4 regions of the Streptomyces sp. NBC_00209 genome follow, and region 3 is predicted to be linked to each of the others. Evidence: riboswitches for the same ligand, from Rfam matches in the RefSeq annotation. Region 3 holds a riboswitch; each other region holds the start of a gene.
The links. Region 3 has a riboswitch for thiamine pyrophosphate ahead of thiO (glycine oxidase ThiO). Riboswitches for the same ligand answer to the same signal wherever they lie in the genome.
Positions count from the first base shown of each region.

Region 1: another riboswitch for thiamine pyrophosphate. It lies ahead of OG867_RS01320 (purine-cytosine permease family protein); the one in region 3 lies ahead of thiO (glycine oxidase ThiO).
Region 2: another riboswitch for thiamine pyrophosphate. It lies ahead of thiC (phosphomethylpyrimidine synthase ThiC); the one in region 3 lies ahead of thiO (glycine oxidase ThiO).
Region 4: another riboswitch for thiamine pyrophosphate. It lies ahead of OG867_RS06960 (thiamine ABC transporter substrate binding subunit); the one in region 3 lies ahead of thiO (glycine oxidase ThiO).

Region 1 covers NZ_CP108121.1:272,565-276,192, reverse strand. Annotated here, with positions in the region: gene OG867_RS01320 (purine-cytosine permease family protein) at 20-1,414, opposite strand; TPP riboswitch at 1,405-1,498, opposite strand; gene OG867_RS01315 (FBP domain-containing protein) at 1,542-2,036, opposite strand; gene OG867_RS01310 (NUDIX hydrolase) at 2,087-2,593, opposite strand; gene OG867_RS01305 (hypothetical protein) at 2,664-3,563, opposite strand; gene OG867_RS01300 (SPFH domain-containing protein) at 3,560-3,628, opposite strand, start outside.
Region 2 covers NZ_CP108121.1:3,467,763-3,471,390, forward strand. Annotated here, with positions in the region: gene OG867_RS15615 (hypothetical protein) at 1-197, shown strand, start outside; gene thiC (phosphomethylpyrimidine synthase ThiC) at 254-2,047, opposite strand; TPP riboswitch at 2,040-2,173, opposite strand; gene OG867_RS15625 (YibE/F family protein) at 2,244-3,572, shown strand.
Region 3 covers NZ_CP108121.1:5,376,599-5,380,226, forward strand. Annotated here, with positions in the region: gene OG867_RS24410 (thiazole synthase) at 1-458, opposite strand, end outside; gene thiS (sulfur carrier protein ThiS) at 461-679, opposite strand; gene thiO (glycine oxidase ThiO) at 676-1,851, opposite strand; TPP riboswitch at 1,849-1,960, opposite strand; gene OG867_RS24425 (NAD(P)/FAD-dependent oxidoreductase) at 2,043-3,275, shown strand; gene OG867_RS24430 (IS481 family transposase) at 3,397-3,628, shown strand, end outside.
Region 4 covers NZ_CP108121.1:1,620,805-1,624,432, reverse strand. Annotated here, with positions in the region: gene OG867_RS06970 (hypothetical protein) at 1-328, opposite strand, end outside; gene rlmN (23S rRNA (adenine(2503)-C(2))-methyltransferase RlmN) at 447-1,553, shown strand; TPP riboswitch at 1,624-1,740, shown strand; gene OG867_RS06960 (thiamine ABC transporter substrate binding subunit) at 1,826-2,929, shown strand; gene OG867_RS06955 (ABC transporter permease) at 3,016-3,628, shown strand, end outside.

The DNA.
Region 1 (3,628 bases), 5.1 Mb from region 3:
AGGAGACGACGCGTGGCGGTCAAGCAGTTGGCGGCCGTGGCCGGCGCATCCGCAGCGGGGCGTACACCGCGAGCGCCACGAGGAACGCCACCCCGTACGCCAGGTCCGCCCCGTGCAACGCCTCGGCCACCGGCCCCACGTACAGCCCGGTGCTCATGAACGGCACCGCCGCCGCGAAGGCCACGGCGAACGCGGCGAGCGCCGGCCACCACGGGCGCGGCCGGGCGTGCTCGGCCGCGAGGTCGACGGGGGCGCCCCGCCGGGCCCGGGCGCGGACCAGCCAGTCCACGGACACGATCGCCACGAAGCCGGGGATCCAGTAGCCGACGAGCAGCAGCACGTTCTGGAAGCGGGCGGTCGTGTCCGCCGCGTGCATCCACAGCACCAGCGGGAACCCCAGGGCGGCGGCGAGCGCCGCGGCCACCGGACGCGGCAGCCGTACCCCCATGGTCTGCAACGCGAGCGAACCGCTGTAGTCGTTCATCGCGTTGCTGCACAGTGCGGCCAGCGCCACCGCGAGCAGCCCGAACGCCCCGAGCGCGCCCCCGCCGAGCAGCGAGTCGATGCCGCGCGCGGTCTGGTCCGTGAAGACCGACGCACCCCACAGCCCGATCGTCTGGACCGCCACGAAGGAGGCGCTGATCCCGCCCAGCGTGCACCAGAACATGCGCGGCCGGGACGTCTCGCGCGGCAGGTAGCGGCTGAAGTCGCTCGCGTACGGCGCCCAGGACAGCGCCAGGCTCAGGGCGATGGTGCAGGTCAGGACGAACGCCCCGGCCCGGTCCGCGCCGTGCACGGCCGGAGCGGTCACCGGGTCCACCCCGTTCAGGAGCTTCGCGGCGAGCACGGCGAAGGCGGCGGCCAGGGCGAACGTCATCACGGTCTGGAGCCGGTGGATCACCTCGTAACCCAGCACCCCGAGCGCACCCTGCGCGGCCATCATGACCAGCACCCCCAGCCAGAACGGCCAGCCGCACAGCTGTGCCAGCGCGTCCCCGCCGAACAGACCGATCAGGGCGTCCCAGGCGATGGACGACAGCCATTGCAGGGCGCCCGGCAGCACGACGCCCGGTCCGAACGCCAGCCGGGCGAGCGGCAGTTGCCCGGACCCGGTGCGGCTGCCCCAGGTGCCCAGATACGCGGTCGGCGCGGCGCCGACGAGGGTGCCGAGCACGACGGCGGTGAGCGCGGTCGCGAAGTCCAGGCCGAGCGCGATGCCGACGGTGCCGGTGAAGACGCCGGTCATGGTCAGGTTGGGCGCGAACCAGACGGTGAACAGCCGGCCCGCCCGGCCGTAGCGGCGGTCCTCGGGGACCGGGGCTATCCCGTTCGCCTCGATGCGCAGATCGCCGGGGGCGGTGGGCATCCGCCCGCCGAAAGCGGCGCGCTCGTCCTGGGCATACGGCAACGACATGAAGACATCCCTCCGCCAGTGCTAACTGGTTCAGGTTCGACGGGTGTGATCTCAGCCCCGTGCGGGGCACCCCGTGTCCGGTGTGGCGGCCAGAATAGCGCCGGCCCGCCCGATGTCGTCGCGAGGGTCAGCTGAAGAGCTTCTTCACGAACGCGTGGAGATTGCCGACCGTGCGCGCGATCTGCTCCTCCGTGGTCAGGCTCTCCTTGAAGCGGGCCCCGGAGTCCACCGTCTTCTTCCCGCGCACATACAGCGAGCAGGCCAGGTCGGTGCACATGTACAGGCCGACGGAATTGCCGTCACGCCCGGCGGGACCGGTCTTGCGGGCGGTCATCAGGGAGACCCCGCTGCCCGGGTGCGTGGTCAGGCAGAGCGAGCACATGCTCCGGTGCAGGAAGCCGCGCTGCTGCGACGGGAAGCGCAACGAGATCCCGGCGGGCCTGCCCTCGTGTTCGGTGACGATGTAGCTGCGTCCCGGCGCGGACAGGTTGCGCCAGCCGAGGAAGTCGAGGTCGTCCCACGGCAGTTCCTCGAAATCGCGGGGGAGCGGCAGGCGCTTGGCTTCCCCCTTGGAGCAATTCACGAACGATGAGCGGATGTCCTGCTCGGTCAGGGCCTTCATACCCACGAAGCTAACTCTGCCTATGGCCCCTAGGCAAACGATTAATTTGCTTAGGGGCTCACCTGGGGCTTCTCGGTCGCGAGGGGGAGCCGGTGAACGGGCTGATGCGGGATGCCGAGGTCCGGGCGCCAGGTCGCGAGGATCTGCGCCGACGGGTCGAAGAGCGGCGACGGGAGCGCGTCGAGCGGCGTCCACTCCCAGGTGCTGATCAGATGCGGCTCGGTCACCCGCGCCGCGCCGGTGTCCACGCGCACCAGGGCGGCCATCGTCACGCGGTTGATGCCGCCGAGGGCGTCGTGCAGCATCGCGAAGACGGTGACCCGGTCCTCGGGGACCGTCAGCCCGGTCTCCTCGCGCAGCTCCCGCACGGCGGCCGCCGCGACGGACTCCGGTACCGGGTCGACCTTGCCGCCGGGCAGCTCCCAGGTGCCGCTGTGGTGCCGGCCGAGCAGGATCCGGCCCTGCGCGTCCTGCACGATCACCCCGACCCCCAGCGCCGCCTGGGCCTTGGGCGGCCGGGTGTTACGGGAAGGGGCGAGGGGGTCCTCGGTGGCCATGCTGCTCCTCTGAAGGGGCGGGGCGGTGGGCGTTGAGGAGCTTACGGGGATGCCGTGTCCGCCGCCGCGCTCACACCGCCAGCCGCAGCGAGGTCTCGGAGACGCCGAGCCGTACGCTCTGCCCCCACGTCAGCTCCAGCGCGTCCGCCTCCATCCCGTCGCCGAACACCACCACCCGGTCCGACTCCACGGTCAGCCGCAGCCCCTGCCCGGGCCCCAGCTCGCCCGCGACGAACGAGGTGCCGGTCGACGGCGAGGGCCACGCCTCCCGGACGAACCAGAGCAGCCGGGGATCGGCGGGTCCGGGCAGCGGGAGGGGGCTGCGACGCTCCTGCCAGAGCGAGCGCAGCCAGCCGGTCGCCCCGGTGCCGGTGCCGACCAGGACGCCGGAGGACGCCTGCGGCTCGGCGGGGGAGTCCGCGGTGTCGGGCCCGAGCCGGTAACGGGCCGTCTGGTGGCCGGGCGGGCCCAGGTAGACCTCGTTCAGGGCGAGCAGCCGCTGCGTGTCGTCGGCCACCGCCTCCACCATCGTCAGCGCGTCGGCCCGCCCGGCCGGCACCACGGACGCCCGCATCAGCGCCGCCGCGTCGGCCGGCCGGTGGCGCACCAGGACGCCGGGGTTGCGGCCCGGATCGGTGTCGATGCCGATGACCGGCTGGCCGGCGAGGTACTTCGCGGCGTTGGCGACCAGGCCGTCCTGCCCGACGACCACCACCACGTCCTCCGGCGCGAACAGGAACCGGTCCAGGTCGGCCCGCTCCACCCGGCAGTGCCGCCAGGTGAGCGGAACGGCCGCTGCCACATCCGCCAGGGCCTGCCGGGTCCGCTCGTGCCACCGGGCCACCTCCTCGATGGACCGGCCCCGCGCGGCCAGGAGGAACGCGGCCTGGCCGTGCGTGCCGTGGCGGGCGAGAAGCTCCTCGTACTCCGTGGTGCGGTGGACGAGGACCGCCCGCGGGGCCAGGCTCACGCCCCGGCCTCCGGCCGGCCCAGCTTGCTGAGCAGGCCCGTGAGCACGTCCGGCGACAGGGTGAG
Region 2 (3,628 bases), 1.9 Mb from region 3:
GCGACGCGCTCACCGAGCCCGCCGGTCCTGCGGTCCCGGCCCCGCACCGCCCCACGGGCCGCCTTCCCAAGATCGGCTACAGCAGGCCCGACTTCGCCGGGCCGGACGAGGGCCCGGCGGCGGCGCCCCGCCCCACGTACAGCAGCCCGGACTTCACCAGCCCCGACTTCGGCGGTCCCGAGCACGAACTGGACTGACCGCCACGGCCCCGGCGGAAGGCGCCGGAGCCGTGCGCGGCCGGTCCCGTGCCAGGTCAGTCGGACAACGGCAGATAGACCCGGTTCCCGCCCGCAGCGAACTCACGCGACTTGCCGAGCATCCCCTCGGCGATCTCCTCGGCCGTCGCCTCCGCGCCGTTCGCGCCGCCGAACTGCTCGGTGATGCTGTGGCTGATCTTCATCGAACAGAACTTCGGACCGCACATCGAGCAGAAGTGCGCCGTCTTCGCGGGCTCGGCCGGCAGCGTCTCGTCGTGGAACTCCCGCGCCGTGTCCGGGTCGAGCGCCAGGTTGAACTGGTCCTCCCAGCGGAATTCGAACCGGGCGTCCGACAGCGCGTCGTCCCATTCCTGCGCCCCCGGATGCCCCTTGGCCAGGTCGGCGGCATGGGCCGCGATCTTGTACGTGATGACCCCGGTCTTCACATCGTCCCGGTTCGGCAGCCCCAGGTGCTCCTTGGGCGTCACGTAACAGAGCATCGCCGTCCCCCACCAGGCGATCATCGCGGCGCCGATGCCCGAGGTGATGTGGTCGTACGCCGGCGCGATGTCGGTGGTCAGCGGGCCGAGCGTGTAGAACGGCGCCTCCTCGCAGATCTCCTGCTGAAGGTCGATGTTCTCCTTGATCTTGTGCATCGGGACGTGCCCCGGGCCCTCGATCATGGTCTGCACGCCGAAGCGCTTGGCGACCGCGTTCAGTTCGCCGAGCGTGCGCAGTTCAGCGAACTGGGCCTCGTCGTTGGCGTCCGCGATCGACCCGGGGCGCAGCCCGTCGCCCAGTGAGTACGTCACGTCGTACGCGGCGAGGATCTCGCAGAGCTCCTCGAAGTGCTCGTACAGGAACGACTCCTTGTGGTGCGCCAGGCACCACGCCGCCATGATCGAGCCGCCCCGGGAGACGATGCCCGTCTTGCGCCGGGCGGTCAGCGGCACGTACGGCAGGCGTACGCCGGCGTGCACCGTCATGTAGTCCACGCCCTGCTCGGCCTGCTCGACGACGGTGTCCTTGTAGATCTCCCAGGTCAGTTCCTCCGCCCGTCCGTCGACCTTCTCAAGGGCCTGGTAAAGGGGGACGGTTCCGATCGGCACGGGTGAATTGCGAAGAACCCACTCACGGGTGGTGTGGATGTTGCGGCCGGTGGAAAGGTCCATGACCGTGTCCGCGCCCCACCGGGTCGCCCACGTCATCTTGTCCACCTCCTCCTCGATGGAGGACGTCACCGCGGAGTTGCCGATGTTGGCATTGACCTTCACCAGGAACCGCTTTCCGATGATCATCGGCTCGGTCTCCGGGTGGTTGACGTTGACGGGCAGCACCGCGCGGCCGGCCGCGATCTCCTCGCGCACCACCTCCGCCGGCACGTTCTCGCGGACCGCGACGTACTCCATCTCCGGGGTGATCTCGCCCCTGCGGGCGTACGCGAGCTGGGTGACGGGGCGGCCGTCCCGGCTCCGCCGCGGGCGGCGCGGCCGACCGGGGAACACCGCGTCCAGATTGCGCAGCCCACCCCGCGGCGAGGTGTGCTTGAGCCCGTCGTCCTCCGGGCGGGCGGGGCGGCCCGCGTACTCCTCGGTGTCGCTGCGGGCGATGATCCAGTTCTCCCGGAGCGGTGCGAGGCCGCGCCGGACGTCGGTCTCGGCCGCGGGGTCGGTGTACGGCCCGGACGTGTCGTACAGCGTCATGTCCTTGCCGTTGGTCAGGCGCACCTGGCGGACCGGCACCCGGATGTCGGGGCGCGGCCCCTGGACGTATCCCTTGTGCCAGCCGATGGACTTCCCGGCCTCGTCGCCCTGATTGGAGGCAGGCGTGCGTGTGTCCGATGTGGTCATGAGACCTACTCCCTACGCCGGCATTACCCGGTAACAGGTTCGGCGGTCGGCGCAGCGTCTCCCGTACGGTCGTACGGCGGTCAGCGCCCTCTCAGCCCGGTGCTCCGAGCTCCCGCGTGTGCAAAGGTGCCACCACGCTAGCCCTCGGACGGGCGAGCTGAACAGAGGGCCCCGTCCTTCTTGCGATGATCGGCCGGTGACGCCCCCTCATCGCGACTCAGAACCGCAGGGCCATCAGCACGCGCACACGCACAGCCATGGCCCGGCCGCACCCGTCTCCACCCATCTGCGCAAGGTGATCGCCGCCGTGCTGATCCCCTTCGCGACCGCCGTACTCGTCGGTCTCGTGGTGCTCTGGCCGAATGGTGCGCCGGCGCACGAACGGACCGGCGTCGGTTTCGACCGGCAGACCCAGCAGGGAAAGGTGGTGAGCGTCGTCGAGGTCGACTGCAAGGACGTGAACGCCGCCCAGCTTCCCGTCAGCGGCGAGACCCAACCCCCCGAGGGCCGGTCGGCTTCCGGCGGACTCTGCGAGAAGGCCACCGTCGAGGTCACCACCGGCCCCGACTCGGGGCGCCGGTTCGTCGAAGTCGTGCAGCCGGACGCGCCGAGGCAACTGCGGGAGGGCCAGGGGGTGGTGGTGGCGTACGCCCCCGACGCGCCCCATGACCTCCAGTACTCCGTGACGGACGTGAACCGGAAGTTCCCGCTGATACTGCTGGCCGGGATCTTCGCCCTCGCGGTGGTGCTCGTGGGCAGGATGCGCGGGGTCATGGCCCTGGTGGCGCTCGCCCTGTCGTTCGCCGTACTGACCCTGTTCATCCTTCCGGCGATACTTCAGGGCTCGAATCCGCTGCTGGTGGCGGTCGTCGGGGCCGGAGCGATCATGCTGATCGCGCTCTACATCTGCCACGGGTTGACCGCCCGCACCTCCGTCGCCGTCATCGGCACCCTGATCTCACTGGTCCTGATCGGGCTGCTGGGCTCGCTCTTCATCGGCTGGGCGAGCCTGAGCGGGAACACCGACGACAACACCGGCCTCATCCACGGCCTGTATCCGCACATCGACATGAGCGGACTGCTGCTGGCCGGCGTCATCATCGGCTCCCTGGGAGTGCTTGACGACGTCACGGTCACCCAGACCTCGGCGGTCTGGGAGCTGCGCCAGGCGAACCCCACCATGAGTGCGAATCAGCTCTACCGGGCAGGGATCAGAATCGGCCGCGATCACATCGCCTCCGTGGTCAACACCCTGGTGCTCGCCTATGCGGGCGCCGCGCTGCCCCTCCTGCTGCTGTTCACGGTCGCGCAGAGCAGTGTGGGGACGGTCGCCAACAGCGAGCTGGTGGCGGAGGAGATCGTGCGCACCCTCGTGGGCTCGATCGGACTGGTCGCCTCCGTGCCGGTGACGACAGCGCTCGCGGCGCTGGTCGTCTCCGCGGACCGCACGGGGGTCGGCGCGGAAGCCGGGGCTTCGGCACCCGTGCGGAGCGGCAGGGGCCGGCGACGGCGGGCGAGGTCGTGACCTGAACACACAGCGTGATTCACCCGATCGGCAGGTGTCGTGTTCGAGTGCCAAGA
Region 3 (3,628 bases):
GGCATGACCGCCGCACACCCCACGTCCTCCAGCTTCCGGGCCAGGACCGGGTCGTCGTTGGTGTACGGCAGCACCGTGAATCCGTCGTCCACCAGGATCTCGGCGGCGTCCAGCAGCTCGACCGGGTCCGGCAGCAGCGTCCGCTCGTCGGCCACCACCTCCAGCTTCACCCAGTCCGTGCCCAGCGCCTCACGGGCCAGCCGGGCGGTGAGCACGGCCTCCCCGGCGGTGTAGCAGCCGGCGGTGTTCGGCAGCACCCGGATGGACAGCTTCCGCAGTACGGAGAGCACCGAGCCCTGCACGGTCGGGTCGAGGCGGCGCATCGCGACGGTGGTCAGCTCGGTGCCGGACGCGATCAGAGACCGCTCCAGCACGTCCAGGCTGGGCGCCCCGCCCGTGCCCATGATCAGCCGGGAGGCGAAGTCGCTGCCGCCGAGGGTGAGCAGATCGTCGGACATCGTCAGCCTCCCTGGACCGCGGTCAGGACCTCGACCCGGTCGCCGTCGGCGAGCGCGGCGGCGGGCCACTGGCCACGCGGCACCACGGTCTCGTTGAGTGCGGCGGCCACCCCCGCCGTCGCGTCGGTCAGCGTCGCGACCAGGGCGTCCAGGGTGGTGCCCGGCGCGACGGCGGCCGGGGCGCCGTTCACGGACACGGTGAGCGGGGTGGGCTCGGTCATGCGGGCTGCTCCTGGGGTGCGGGGACCGGGGCGAACCGGCCGGGGGAGAAGGGGCGGACCGCCTCGGGCGGCTCGCCGCCGGCCAGCAGCGACGCCATGGCGTCCCCGGTGACGGGGGTGAGCAGCACGCCGTTGCGGCCGTGGCCGGTGGCGAGGTGGAGGCCGGGCAGCGCGGTGCGGCCGAGCAGCGGGGCGTTGTCGGGCGACGCGGGGCGCAGGCCGGCGCGGGTCTCGGTGAGCGGCAGCTCGGTGATGCCGGGCACCAGCTCGTGGGCGTCGCGCAGCAGCTCGTAGACCCCGCCCGCGGTGACGGTGGTGTCCCAGCCCATCTCCTCGGTGGTGGCGCCGACGACCAGCTCACCGTTCTCGCGCGGTACGAGGTAGACGTGGCTGCCCCGGACCACCGCGCGCACGGTGCGCGAGAGGAAGGGGGCGTACGCCGGGGGCACGGTGAGGCGCAGCACCTGGCCCTTGACCGGGCGCACCGGCGGCAGGACGTGGGCGGGGACCCCGGCGAGCCGGCCGCTGAGGCTGCCCCCGGCGAGCACGACCTGATCGGCGGCCACCTCCGTACCGTTGTCGAGCACGGCCCCCACGGCCCGGTCCGCGACCACGGAGAGCCGGTCGGCGCGGTGGCGGTGGAAGACCACTCCGGCCCGTTCGCACGCGGTGAGCAGCGCGGCGGCGAGGCGGCGCGGGTCGACCTGGTGGTCGCCGTCCACCCGGAGGCCGCCGCGCACGCCCGGGGCGAGCATCGGTTCCAGGCGGCGGCACTCGCGCCCGGTCAGCCACTCCGACTCCAGGCCCGAGCGGCGTTGCAGCTCGTGGAGCTCGCGCAGATGGGCGCGGTCGTCCGCGTCGAGCGCGACGGCCAGGGTGCCGCAGGCGCGGAAGCCGATGTCCTGCCCGCTCGCCTCCTCCAGCTCGGCCGTGAACGACGGATAGCGCCGGGCCGAGGCGAGGTTGAGCCCGAGCAGTGTCTCCTCGCCGTAGTGCAGTTCGGTGACGGCGGCCAGCATCCCGGCCGCGACCCGGGCCGCTCCGCCGCCCGGCTCGGGGTCGGCGAGCGCGACGGTCAGACCGCGCCGCGTGGCCCGCCAGGCGGTCACCAGGCCGATGACGCCGCCCCCGATGACGAGGACGTCGGACCCTTCGGTGGGATGGGTGCGCATGGGTGTCCAGCCCCTCCCTTCGCCGGCATGACCCGGATCAGGTTCGTACGGTCGGAGGCCGCCAGCCTCCCTCTCAGCCCGGTGCGCCCGGGCTCCCGCGTGTCTTACGGTGGCCAGCCTAACGACCTCACCCGGCGGACCGGATAGGGGGCGCTCTTCCTGATGGATCGTCAGCTACGTAGGGTGGACAGGTGAGCGAGCAGCAGCGGGCAGAGCGGACGGAACGCCGGGTCGTCGTCGCGGGCGCGGGCATGGCGGGCGTGCAGACCGCCGTCGCCCTGCGGGAACAGGGCTTCACCGGCCCCGTCACGCTGATCGGCGCCGAACCCCACCAACCCTACGACCGGCCCCCGCTGTCCAAGGCGGTGCTGCTCGGCAAGGCCGAGGAGTCCGCCTTCGACATCGACTTCGAGGGGCTGGACATCGCCCTGCGCCTGGGCTGCGAGGTCACCGGAGTCCGCGCCGGAGACCACGAACTCGACACCTCCGAGGGCCCGGTCCCCTACGACGTCCTGGTCCTCGCCACCGGCGCCGAACCCGTCGCCCTGCCCGGCTCCGCCGGGGTCCCCGGCGTCCACCTGCTGCGCACCCTGGACGACGCGGCCCGGCTGCGCCCCGTCCTCGAAGCCGGGCACCCCGTCGTGGTCGTCGGCGCCGGCTGGATCGGCGCCGAGTTCGCCACCGCCGCCCGTGCCGCCGGCTGCGAGGTCACCGTCGTGGAGGCCGCGGACCGACCCCTGGCCGGTGCCCTGCCCGCCGAGGTCGCCGCCCCGATGACCGCCTGGTACGAGGAGAGCGGCGCCCGGCTCCTCACCGGCGCCCGGGTCGCCCGCGTCGAGCCCGGCACGGTGGTCCTCGCCGACGGGCGCACCCTCCCGGCCGGCGCGGTCGTCGTCGGCATCGGCGCCCGCCCCGCCACCGGCTGGCTCGCCGGCTCCGGCATCGCGCTCGGGCCCGAGGGCTCGGTGACCGCCGACGCGGCGCTGCGCACCTCGCTGCCGGATGTGTACGCGGTCGGCGACTGCGCCTCCTTCCCCTCGGCCCGCTACGGCACCCGCCTGGTCGTCCACCACTGGGACAACGCCCTCCAGGGGCCCAGGACCGCCGCCGCGCACATCGCGACGGAGGGCGCCGGCATCCCGCCGTACGACCCCGTGCCCTACTTCTGGTCCGAGCAGTTCGGCCGGTTCGTGCAGTACGCCGGACACCACGCGGACGCGGACACCCTGCTGTGGCGCGGCGACCCGGCCGGGCCCGCCTGGTCGGTGTGCTGGCTGCGCGACGGCGACCTGGTCGCGGTGCTCGCGGTGAGCCGCCCGCGCGACCTGGCCCAGGGGCGCCGGCTCGTCGAGGCGAGGGCCCGGATCGACGCGGACCGGGCCGCAGACCCCTCCGTACCGCTCAAGTCGGCGGTCCTGCCCTAGGTGTTCTGTCCGAGGAGGTTGTGGACGGGTGAGCCATATCTCGGCTGAGGGATCTTGAACGGGTGAGGGCCTTCCGGGTTCGGTGTGGATTGCGACATCTGCACCGACCAGAAAGGCCCTCGTGCCCCACCGTAATGCACCCCTGACCGAGACCGGCCGCCTGCGTCTGGCCCACTGCGTCGTCGAGGACGGCTGGCCCCTGCGGCGGGCGGCCGAGCGCTTCCAGGTCTCACCCACCACCGCCCAACGATGGGCGAGCCGCTACCGGGACCTCGGCGAGGCCGGCATGACCGACCGCTCCTCCCGCCCCCACCACAGCCCACGACGGACCCCGACCCGCACCGAACGCCGGA
Region 4 (3,628 bases), 3.8 Mb from region 3:
GCTTGCCCCGCTCGATCCGGCCCAGCTGGTCGTCGACGAGTCGCCGCAGCACGGCCCGCTCCTGCGGGTCGCGCGGCACCTCGTGGTGGCGGATCTTCCGCAGGAGCCCGGCGACGGCGCTCGGGGAGGCGCCCGTGACCCGGCTCGTCCGCCTCCGCTGGAGGACCAGGGCCACCATCACGACGACGGTGTAGACGGCGCCCTGGACCAGCCACATGGCCGGATGCTCGTCGTGGCGTAACAGTGCGTTCAGACCCACGCCGAGTCCGAAGACCACCACGCCCTGCCCGATCAGGCTGTCGTTGAACCAGTGTTTGACGGTGTGCACGGCACCTACCTCCTGCGCGGCGGCTACGAACTCCCTGTGGTGTTCCGGTTACCCCGTGAGCCGTCCCTCACCGCGACGCACCGGGGTACCTCCGCGCGTCTGCGACACTGGAGGAACCATGCCTAAGCCCGGAGAACTCACTTTCGTCGCGCCCCGCGGAGCCAAGAAGCCGCCGCGGCACCTCGCCGACCTCACGCCCGCCGAGCGCAGGGAGGCCGTCGCCGCGGTCGGCGAGAAGCCGTTCCGCGCCCAGCAGCTCTCGCAGCACTACTTCGCGCGGTACGCGCACGACCCGGCCGAGTGGACCAACATCCCGGCCGGATCGCGGGACAAGCTCGCCGAGGCGATGTTCCCCGACCTGATGTCCGTCGTCCGGCACGTCAGCTGCGACGACGACACCACCCGTAAGACCCTCTGGAAGCTGCACGACGGGACGCTGGTCGAGTCCGTCCTGATGCGCTACCCGGAGCGGGTCACGATGTGCATCTCCTCGCAGGCCGGCTGCGGGATGAACTGCCCGTTCTGCGCGACCGGGCAGGCCGGTCTCGACCGGAACCTCTCCACCGCGGAGATCGTCCACCAGATCGTGGACGGCATGCGGGCCCTGCGCGACGGTGAGGTCCCCGGCGGCCCCGCCCGGCTGTCCAACATCGTGTTCATGGGCATGGGCGAGCCGCTGGCCAACTACAACCGCGTCGTCGGCGCGATCCGCCGGCTGACCGACCCGGAGCCCGACGGCCTCGGCCTCTCGCAGCGCGGGATCACCGTGTCCACCGTCGGCCTGGTGCCCGCGATGCTGCGGTTCGCCGACGAGGGGTTCAAGTGCCGCCTCGCGGTCTCGCTGCACGCCCCGGACGACGAGCTGCGCGACACCCTCGTGCCGGTGAACACCCGGTGGAAGGTGCGCGAGGTGCTGGACGCCGCGTGGGAGTACGCGGAGAAGTCGGGCCGCCGCATCTCCATCGAGTACGCCCTGATCCGCGACATCAACGACCAGGCGTGGCGCGGAGACCTGCTGGGCCGCCTCCTCAAGGGCAAGCGGGTCCACGTCAACCTCATCCCGCTCAACCCGACGCCCGGCTCCAAGTGGACCGCCTCGCGGCCCGAGGACGAGCGGGCGTTCGTGGAGGCCATCGCGAACCACGGCGTGCCGGTCACCGTCCGGGACACCCGGGGCCAGGAGATCGACGGCGCCTGCGGGCAGCTGGCGGCCTCCGAGCGCTGAGGCGGGCGACCGTCGGTGCCCGGGGTCACGGCCGAAAACGGCCGTGTAGCCTGGGGCCGAAATCAACTGCATATTCCGACAGGGGAGCGCCACAGCGCTGAGAGTGCGGCACCAAGGACAGGTTGGCCGCAGACCCTCTGAACCTCGCCCGGGTCATTCCGGGTAGGAAGTTCGGACCATACTCAAGCTGTTGCGCCCTGCCCGCTTCCGGCTCCGCGCCGGTGTGCGGGCAGGGCCGCGTCTCTTCCTGGTCACTCCAGGAGGAATCACACATGAGCACCACCCAGAAGGCCGCGGTGGCGGCCGTCGCCGCCGCGCTCGGCGTCACCGCGCTGGCCGGCTGCGGAAGTTCCGACGACTCGGCGTCCGGTTCCGGTTCGACCAAGGGCTCCGGTTCCAAGACCGTCACCCTGGTCAGCCACGACTCCTTCAACGCCTCCAAGGACGTGCTGAAGGAGTTCACCCGGGAGACCGGCTACACCGTCAAGGTCCTCAAGAGCGGGGACGCGGGCGCCGCCCTGAACCAGGAGATCCTGACCAAGGGTTCCCCGCGCGGCGACGTGTTCTTCGGCGTCGACAACACCCTGCTCTCGCGCGCCCTCGACAACGGCCTGTTCACGCCGTACGAGGCCAAGGGCCTGGACCGGGTCCCGGCCGATGTCCAGCTGGACGCGGACAAGCACCGGGTCACCCCGGTCGACACCGGCGACATCTGCGTCAACTACGACAAGAAGTACTTCGCCGACAAGAAGCTCGCGCCGCCGAAGACCTTCGCCGACCTGGCGAAGCCCGCGTACAAGGACCTGCTCGTCACCGAGAACGCCGCGACCTCCTCGCCCGGCCTCGGCTTCCTCCTCGGCACCGTCGGCACCTTCGGCGAGGACGGCTACCAGGACTACTGGAAGAAGCTGAAGGACAACGGCGTCAAGGTCGTGGACGGCTGGGAGCAGGCGTACAACGAGGAGTTCTCCGGCTCGGCCGGCGGCAGGAAGGCCAAGGCCGACCGCCCGCTCGTCGTCAGCTACGCCTCCAGCCCGCCCGTCGAGGTGCTGTACGCGGACCCGCGGCCGAAGACCGCGCCGACCGGGGTCGCCACCGGGACGTGCTTCCGCCAGATCGAGTTCGCGGGTCTGCTGGACGGCGCGAAGAACGAGGCGGGCGGCAAGGCCCTGCTGGACTTCCTGATCGGGAAGAAGTTCCAGGAGGACATGCCGCTCACCATGTTCGTCAGCCCGGTCGCGAAGGACGCGAAGGTGCCCGGGCTCTTCACCGAGTTCGGTGCCACCGCGGAGAAGCCGGCGACCGTCGCCCCGGACGCCATCGCCAAGAACCGTGAGCAGTGGGTCCAGTCATGGTCCTCGCTCGTAGTGAAGTAGCGAAGACTCCCGTACGCGGACCGGGCGCGCGCGGGAGGTCGGCACGCGCCCGGGCCCGGCGCGGGACCGCGGTGCGGCTCGGCCTGATGGCCGTGCCCGTCGCGTTCTTCGCCGTGTTCTTCGCCTACCCGGTCGCCGCGATCGTGGGCCGGGGGCTCAAGGCGGACGGCGTCTGGCAGTTCGGCCGGTTCGGCGAGGTGCTGACCCGGCCGGAGATCCGGGACGTCCTGTGGTTCACGCTGTGGCAGGCGCTCGCCTCGACCGCGCTGACCCTGCTGATCGCGCTGCCCGGCGCGTATGTCTTCGCCCGGTTCGACTTCCCCGGCAAGCAGGTGCTGCGGGCCGTGGTCACGGTGCCGTTCGTGCTGCCGACCGTCGTCGTGGGCACCGCGTTCCTCGCGCTGCTCGGACGCGGTGGGCTGCTGGACGAGCTGTGGGGCGTACGGCTCGACACCACGGTGTGGGCGATCCTGCTGGCGCACGTCTTCTTCAACTACGCGGTCGTCGTGCGGACCGTCGGCGGGCTCTGGGCGCAGCTCGACCCGCGCCAGGAGGAGGCCGCCCGGGTGCTGGGGGCGAGCCGGTTCACCGCGTGGCGGCGCGTCACGCTGCCCGCGCTCGCCCCAGCCGTGGCCGCCGCCGCGCTGATGGTCTTCCTCTTCACCTTCACCTCCTTCGGGGTCGTACAGATCCTCGGAG